2 regions of the Faecalibacterium sp. AF10-46 genome follow, and region 2 is predicted to be linked to the other one. Evidence: predicted binding sites of a transcription regulator. Region 2 holds the regulator's gene; the other holds the start of a gene.
What was found. The regulator Rex, encoded in region 2, represses fermentation and respiration genes when NADH is low (regulators of the CRP and FNR family bind a similar motif). The targets are predictions, from matches to a motif close to ATTGTTAANNNNTTAACAAT.

Region 1 (4,187 bases), on a different contig from region 2:
AGCTGCCTTCAGGTCTGCCAGAACTTCGGGATTCAGGGCATTCAGTGCCTTGGGGCGGTCGATGGTAATGATCTCAACTGCACCCTGCACCTCGGTTTTTACAAATGCCATTGTGAAAACCTCCTATTCAAATCTTATCAATTATCACAAACAGCCCCCGGACGGAGGAAAGGCTCTCCGGTTTCCTTCCCCGTCCGGGTCTGTCATTCAGTCAGGATTCCAAGAGGTGGAGCTTAGTCCATCTCAACGATGGTAGCGCAGCCCATGCCGCCGCCGATGCACAGGGTAGCCAGGCCCTTGTGTGCACCGCGATGCTTCATAGCATACAGCAGGGTGACCAGGATACGAGCGCCGGAAGCGCCGACCGGGTGGCCCAGAGCAATTGCGCCGCCGTTGACGTTCACCTTGCTCATATCAAAGTTCAGAGCCTGGCTGACAGCCACAGACTGAGCAGCAAATGCCTCGTTGGCCTCGATCAGATCCATGTCAGCAACAGTCAGGCCGGTCTTTGCCATGACCTTCTTGGTAGCGGCGATGGGGCCCAGGCCCATGACTTCGGGCTCAACGCCAGCCAAAGCACCTGCGACCCAGGTAGCCAGAGGCTTCACGCCCAGCTCCTTAGCCTTCTCCTCGCTCATGATGACCAGAGCAGCAGCGCCGTCATTGATGGCGGAAGAGTTGCCGGCGGTCACGATGCCGTCCTTGGTGAAAGCGGGCTTCAGCTTTGCCAGCACTTCAGGAGCGCTCAGACGGGGGCCTTCATCAGTATCGAACACGGTGTCGCCCTTCTTGCCCTTGATCACAACGGGAACGATCTCGTCCTTGAAAGCGCCGTCCTTGATGGCCTTGTCAGCCTTCAGCTGGCTGTTGTATGAGAACTCGTCCAGCATCTCACGGGTGATGGGGCTGTAGCCGTACTTCTTCTGATAGGTCTCGTTGGTGCAGACGTTCTCAGCGGTCATGCCCATGTGCTTGTTGAAGCCGCAGGCATCCCACAGAGCATCGTTGACCATGGTATCCACGATCTCGCTCTTGCCCATAGGAGCGCCCATGCGGTAGCCGTAACGAGCCTTCTGCAGTGCGAAGGGAGCCATGTCCATGTTCTCCATGCCGCCTGCGACCACGATATCAGCATCGCCAGCCTCGATCATCTGAGCAGCCATATTGACGCAGTTCAGACCGGAGCCGCACACCACGTTGACAGTGACAGCCGGGGTCTCGATGGGCAGGCCAGCCTTCAGAGCAGCCTGACGAGCGACGTTCTGGCCCAGACCGGCCTGAATGACGCAGCCCATGTAGACATGATCGACCTGCTCGGGAGCGACGTTTGCACGGTTCAGAGCTTCCTTGATGACGATGGAGCCCAGCTCAACTGCGGGAACGTTTGCCAGAGTGCCGCCGAACTTGCCAATAGCGGTACGGCATGCAGATGCGATAACGATCTTTTTCATGTGAATAGCCTCCTGAATTGTGTATGTGTTACTTTTCGTAAGCCATTTTTATCAAAACGCCCGTAAGCGCTTTTACAAATTAGGTCTCGGGGTCTTTTTTCTGCCGGATCAGCGCATACTTTTCGTTGACCGCCTTTTCCACATTGGGTGTGACGAACTTACCGATGTCGCTGCCGTAGTAAGCTGCCTCTTTTACAATGGTGGAAGAAAGGTAGCTCCACTTGATGCTCGTTGCCAGAAACATGGTCTCGATGCCGGGCATCAGTGCGTGATTGGTCTGCGCAAGCTGGATCTCGTTTTCAAAATCCGTCACCGCCCGCAGGCCCCGCACCATCACCGAAGCGTGCCGTTTCTTGGCGAACTCCACGGTCAGGCCGTCGAAGCTCTCCACCGAAACATTCTGGATGCCCTTGCAGCATTCCTTTAGAAGCTCCACGCGCTCCTCCACGGTGAAGAGCGGATTCTTTGCGCTGTTGATGAGCACCGCCACGATCAGATGATCGTTGATCTTTGCTGCGCGCTTGATGATATCGAGATGCCCTTTTGTGACCGGATCGAACGAACCGGGATAAACTGCTGTTGCCATCGTCTGGTGTCCTCCTTGAGCGCTGTGAAAAGCGCGTTTTGGTTCTGCCATGATAGCACTTTCCAGTCTTGGGTGCAAGATTTTTGTGCAAGCTGTACGTTTTATCGTTAAAATTTAAACAATCAATGTCATGCTGCATCGCAGCTGCCTGCTACGCTATAAGTAAACCATATCGTCAAAATTTTATCAAGTCCTTTTGCAAAGATTTTGGTTTTTCAGCACCAAACAATCGCCTAAAAACTCCGCGAATTTTGTCCATATTGCCAGTCGGTCAAAATTTTCTCGATAAACTATTGATTCTACACATTGTTAATGTTATAACTAAGTTGTGCAGATCTGCTGCCCTGTCCGACAGCTGCCTTCTGCTGGTTATCAGGATATCATCCGCCTGTGTCAGAGCTGTGTTCAAATTGCCAACAGGTGGTAAACATCCTGCAAAGATTTGTCCGTGCAGGAAGAGTAAATGATAAATTTACAATTCCTTTATGTTATTATAGGAGAGGATGGTTTATAATGGATTTTACGGAACTGTATGCTCAGAAGAAAATGACCGCCGCTCAGGCTGCCGCACTGGTCAAAAGCGGTGACTGGGTGGATTACGGCTGGGCTGTGAACACCCCTGTGGCGGTGGATGCCGAGATTGCAAAGCGTCTGCCTGAGCTGGAAGGTGTCAACTTCCGCGGCGGCATCCTGATGTGGGTGCCCGCGATCTTCCAGATCGACGATCCCGCTGCACACATGACATGGAACAGCTGGCATATGGGCGGCATCGAGCGCAAGGCCATTGCACAGGGCTTCTCCTTCTACTCCCCCATCCGTTATTCCGAGCTGCCCCGCTACTACCGCGAAAGCCCGGATCCGCTGGATGTGGCGGTGTTCCAGGTGGCCCCCATGGACGAGCATGGCTACTTCAACTTCGGCCCCAGTGCATCTCATCTGGGTGCTGTGTGCGAAAAAGCCAAGAAGATCATCGTTGAGGTCAACAAGAACATGCCCCGCTGCCTTGGCGGCATGGAGAACTGCATCCACATTTCTCAGGTCACCGGCATCGTGGAAGGCGAGAACCCGCCCATCGGCCAGATGGCCGCTCCCGGTGCTGCTACCGAAGTGGATCTGAAGGTTGCCAACCTGATCGTTCCGCAGATCCCCAACGGTGCCTGCCTGCAGCTGGGCATCGGCGGTATGCCCAATGCCATCGGCAGCCTGATCGCACAGAGCGATTTGAAGGATCTGGGCGTGCACACCGAAATGTATGTGGATGCCTTTGTGGATATCGCCAAGGCCGGCAAGATCACCGGTGCATGCAAGCAGCTGGACAAGGGCCGTCAGGTCTACGCCTTCGGTGCCGGCACCCAGAAAATGTACGATTACCTGAACGATAATCCGGAGTGCATGTCTGCACCCGTGGACTACACCAACGATATCCGCAGCATCTCCGCACTGGATAACTTTATTTCCATCAACAACGCTGTGGACATCGACCTGTTCGGTCAGGTGAACGCCGAGACTGCAGGCCTCAAGCACATCTCCGGTGCCGGCGGTCAGCTGGACTTCGTTCTGGGCGCATACCTTTCCAAGGGCGGCAAGAGCTTTATCTGCCTGTCCTCTACCTTCTTTAATAAGAAGACCGGCCAGCTGGAGAGCCGCATCCGTCCCACTCTGGAAAACGGCAGCATCATCACCGATACCCGTGCCAACATCCACTACCTGTGCACCGAGTACGGCTGCGTGAACCTGAAGGGCCTGACCACTTGGGAAAAGGCCGAAGCTCTGATCAGCGTAGCACATCCCGACTTCCGTGAAGACCTGATCAAGGAAGCCGAAAAAATGCACATCTGGCGCAGGAGCAACAAAATCTGATAAGTGCCGCGGAGATTCCTGCTGTCCGCGGCTGAAATGGAGTCTATCATGATGGACAAAAAGCCGCACATCAAGCCCTACCTCTACGGGATGTTGGCAGGATTTGGAGCGATCTCCCTGAGCATCATCTTCTTTTTCCTGATCTACCGCTTCGATGGTTTTGGCGATGCCATCTCCACGCTGACCGGCATTCTGATGCCATTCATCTACGGTGCCGTCATCGCCTACCTGCTCAAGCCTGTGTGCAACACCATCGAGAGCTTTCTGCGCCGGTTCATTCCGGAAAAGAT
Region 2 (4,187 bases):
CAGAAGGTCTTCGCCCCGGGTATACTGCACAGCAAGGCAACACACTGCCGCGCCCAGCACAAAGCTGCCGCAGCCAAAAAGTCCGAACAGCACATCGTGCAGGGCCTTCCATGCCGAATCTCCCTCCACAAAGGCCAGCACCACCAGCAAAAGGCCTGCAAACAGGGTGCCAAGCCCCGCCGGAAGCCGCTGCTCGGCCCGCTTTTTGCGCGATGCTGCGCGCCGTGTTGTCGTTTTACGTTTTTTTGTTGCCATGTTTCTTTGTTCCCCGCGTTTGTAGTAGACACACTATTTGATTTTATTATTGTACCACGCAGGGAAGAAAATGGCAAACCTATTGTTGTACAAAATCGGCCTTCATTTGCGTTCGATCTCTTTATACAGCCACGCCAGCGCATCCGAAAGCCCGCCCAGCTCGTCGATGAGCTTTTCCTTCACGGCCCGGCGTCCATCTAGCACGGTGCCCATGTCCATCACCAGCTCGCCGGTGTGGAGCATCAGGTCGGTGTAGCGTTTTTCGGTCATGCCGCTGTGGGCCGCTACGAAGCCGGTGATGCGCTGCTGCATCTGCTCAAAGCTGCGCATGGTCTGCGGCACCCCCAGAATGACACCGGAATGCCGCACCGGGTGCACGGTCATGGTGGCTGTGGGCACGATGAAGCTGCGCCGGGCGCTGACGGCAAGCGGGATGCCGATGGAGTGCCCACCGCCCAGCACAAGCGTTGCACTGGGTTTGGACACGCTGGCGATCAGCTCCGCCAGCGCAAGGCCTGCTTCCACATCACCACCTACCGTGTTCAGCAACACCAGAAGACCTTCGATGCGAGGATCTTCCTGCGCGGCCACCAGCTGCGGGATCACATGCTCATACTTCGTGGTCTTCTGGCCCTGCGGCGCTTCCGAATGGCCTTCGATCTGGCCGATGACGGTCAGGCAGTGGATCACATGCTCCCCGCGGGCCAGCGTGACCGTGCCCAGATCTTCGATCTCTTCCTTTTCCAGCCGACGCTCGTCGGTCAGCTGCGTTTCATCGTTCATATGCTTTCCTCCTGCGTTTTCTGTCAGCATTCCCCAGCCTGTGCCGGGCTATGCAGACTCGCTGCAGCAAAAAAGCGGTAACATTTCATAAAATTTTTTTGAGAATGATTTGACATTCTCCATCGGTGCAGTATACTTTAAATAATTGATTGTAATATCTGCAATATGAACCCGTAAACGGATCGGGGTTTCTCTGCGCCGCATCTGTAAAGCAGGCAGCTGCGGCAAGTACTGCGATAGAGCGAAAGGAGAAAGTATTCTATGAACACCCCTGCAAAGGCTTCACTTCCCGTTATCAAGCGTCTTCCCAAATATTACCGCTATCTGCGCTCTCTGCAGGTGGACGGCATCAACAGCATTTCTTCCCGCGAGCTGGCTGCTCAGATGGGCACCACCGCTTCGCAGGTACGGCAGGACTTCAACTGCATCGGCGATGTGAATGGCCGGCAGGGCATCGGCTACTCGGTGGAAAACCTGCTCTCCATTCTGGAAGGCCTGCTGTTCGGCAACGGTGACCGCCTGCCCACCATCCTGATCGGCTGCGGCCGTCTGGGCAAGGCAGTGAGCCGCTTTATCACCACCGATACCAACGGCTACCGCCTGATCGCCGCCTTTGATGTGGCACAGAGCGAGGTAGGCAAGGAGATCAGCGGCATCCAGATCCGCCATATCGACGAGCTGGAGTCTTTCTGTGCCGAGCATCACCCCAAGGTCGCAGTGCTCTGTGTGCCCCGCGATGGTGCGGAACAGGTCAGCGGCCGTCTGGTAGATCTGGGCATCGAGGGCTTCTGGAACTTCTCCCACTATGACCTCTCTGTGCCGTATCCCGATGTGGTGGTGGAGAATGTCCATCTGGGCGACAGCCTGATGAGCCTTGGCTACCGCCTGCGCAATCAGGACTGAAGATACCTGTTATAAGGAACAAGAGTAATAAAAGGACCCTCTCAGGCTTTGACTGAGAGGGTTCTTCTGCAAGGAGAGTTTTTCAAATGGCAAAACTGTATTTCCGCTACGGCGCAATGAACAGCGGCAAAAGCACCGCCCTGATGCAGGTAGCCCACAACTACGAAGAACAGGGGATGCGGGTGCTGATCCTCAAGCCACAGGTGGACACCAAGGGCGGCGGTGAGCTGGTGAGCCGTCTGGGCGTGCGCCGCAAGGCTGATCTGTTGATCCCGCCGGAGACGGATGTATTCGAGGCCGTGCGCACGGCCAACGCTGACGGTGCGCCGCTGGCCTGCGTGCTGTGCGACGAGAGCCAGTTTTTCACTGCGCAGCAGGCAGAGCAGCTGTTCATGGTAACTGTGGATCTGAACATTCCGGTGATCTGCTACGGCCTGCGGGCAGATTTTTCACTCAAAGGCTTTCCCGGCTCCACCCGCCTGCTGGAGCTGGCCCACACCATCGAGGAGATGAAGACTATCTGCACCTGCGGCCGCAAGGCCATCTGCAACTGCCGCAGGGTGAACGGCAGGTTCGTCTTTGAGGGCGAGCAGGTGGCCATCGATTTGGAAAACGATGTGCAGTACGTGAGCATGTGCCCCCAGTGCTACTTCAAGGCAAAACGCGCGTTCTACGCCGAAAAAGCTGCTTCGCAGGTCGAATAAGCTTGTATACAAGACTGTTGTGTTCAACGACACGGCAGTCTTTCTTTTTTTCCCCGGCCCACAGGCGCTGTCCACGCAGCAGCGCAAAATATGTCGCTGTCGATGCTTCTTCACCCCCCAAAAGGGCGAAGAAGCACCGATTTCAACGCCTGCAGACCGGTGCCGGATGCCTGCTTCACGCGATTGATATATCAGAGTGCACATTTTTTGCACTATTGATATATCAGTTTGCAAGCCCGCATCCGGGCCATTTTAATGTGTTGCTCTGCCACAATGTATGCAACAGTTCCATATTCCAAAACCGAATGTTTACAAAATTATTGCAAAATTCGACGTTCCCCCTATGATACATCCCAGTTTTCTATGCAAAATGGCGAAATATACATGTTGCACAGTTTTTCGAGCCAAGTTTATTCATTTCAGCAAAGGCATCAATTCTCGCGTGAAAACAAGAGCAATATTTGTACGTTTTTTGTTTAGATATCTGCAATTTGCGTCTTTCTTTTTGGTTGTTGTTTTGTTATCATAATTGTATACAACGGGGTATGTGCAGAACCCCCGTTCGAGATGATGTTTTCTGTATTTAGGAGGAGAACAAAAATGAGCATGGCAATTTCTCGTCGTGATTTTATGAAGGTCACCGGCGCTGTGGGCGCTGCCGGCCTTCTGGCTGCCTGCGGCGGCAACTCTGCTGCATCCAGCTCTGCTGCTTCCACCGCTTCTTCCGCTCCCGCTGCTTCTGCAGACGAGAGCCTGGCACTGTCTGACGGCCCTGTTTCCATGACCATCAGCTGGTGGGGCGGCGACAGCCGTCACGAGGCTTACCAGAACGCCATCAAGGAGTTCCAGGCTGAGCACACCAACATCACCATCGAGCCCACCTTCGCCGCATGGTCCGGCTGGGAAGAGAAAATGGCAGCTGCCTTCATCGCTGGCAACGCACAGGATGTGTGCCAGGTGAACTGGAACTGGCTGTACAACTACTCTGCTGATGGCAGCAAGTTCGTGGATCTGAACACCGTTTCCAAGTTTCTGGATCTGACCCAGTGGGATGACGCTGCTCTGGATGCCTGCTACGTTGCAAACGCTCAGCAGTGCGTGCCTGTCTCCATGACCGGCCGTATCTTCTTCTGGAACATGACCACCTTCAACAAGGCTGGCATCACCGAAGTTCCCAAGTCTCTGGATGATCTGATGGCTGCCGGCAAGGCATTCAAGGAGAAGCTGGGCGACGATTACTACCCCATGCATCTGGGCGCATACGACCGTATGATCCTGATGGTGTTCTACCTCGAGTCCAAGTACGGCAAGGACTGGGCTGATCCCGTCACCTCTACCCTGAACTACACCGAGGACGAGATCGCTGAGGGCATCGACTTCATCAAGAGCCTGGTGGATGGCCACGTCATGATGAACCTGAAGACCTACTACTCCGCTAACTCCGATACCGCTACCCACCAGTCCAACGAGTGGATCACCGGTAAGATCGCAGGTATCTTCGAGTGGGATTCCGCTGCTTCCAAGTACTCCTCCGCTCTGGAT

Region 1: a site for Rex is predicted at 2,343-2,362, ahead of DWV57_RS01430 (butyryl-CoA:acetate CoA-transferase). Genes of this name have one in related genera too.

What each region holds. Positions count from the first base shown of each region.
Region 1 is NZ_QVGY01000001.1:285,055-289,241, reverse strand. Features, by position in the region: gene DWV57_RS01445 (enoyl-CoA hydratase-related protein) at 1-111, opposite strand, end outside; gene DWV57_RS01440 (acetyl-CoA C-acetyltransferase) at 234-1,451, opposite strand; gene coaD (pantetheine-phosphate adenylyltransferase) at 1,531-2,037, opposite strand; gene DWV57_RS01430 (butyryl-CoA:acetate CoA-transferase) at 2,551-3,897, shown strand; gene DWV57_RS01425 (AI-2E family transporter) at 3,946-4,187, shown strand, end outside.
Region 2 is NZ_QVGY01000005.1:102,650-106,836, forward strand. Features, by position in the region: gene DWV57_RS07360 (DNA translocase FtsK) at 1-255, opposite strand, end outside; gene DWV57_RS07365 (ATP-dependent Clp protease proteolytic subunit) at 358-1,038, opposite strand; gene DWV57_RS07370 (redox-sensing transcriptional repressor Rex) at 1,300-1,941, shown strand; gene DWV57_RS07375 (thymidine kinase) at 2,028-2,645, shown strand; gene DWV57_RS07380 (ABC transporter substrate-binding protein) at 3,246-4,187, shown strand, end outside.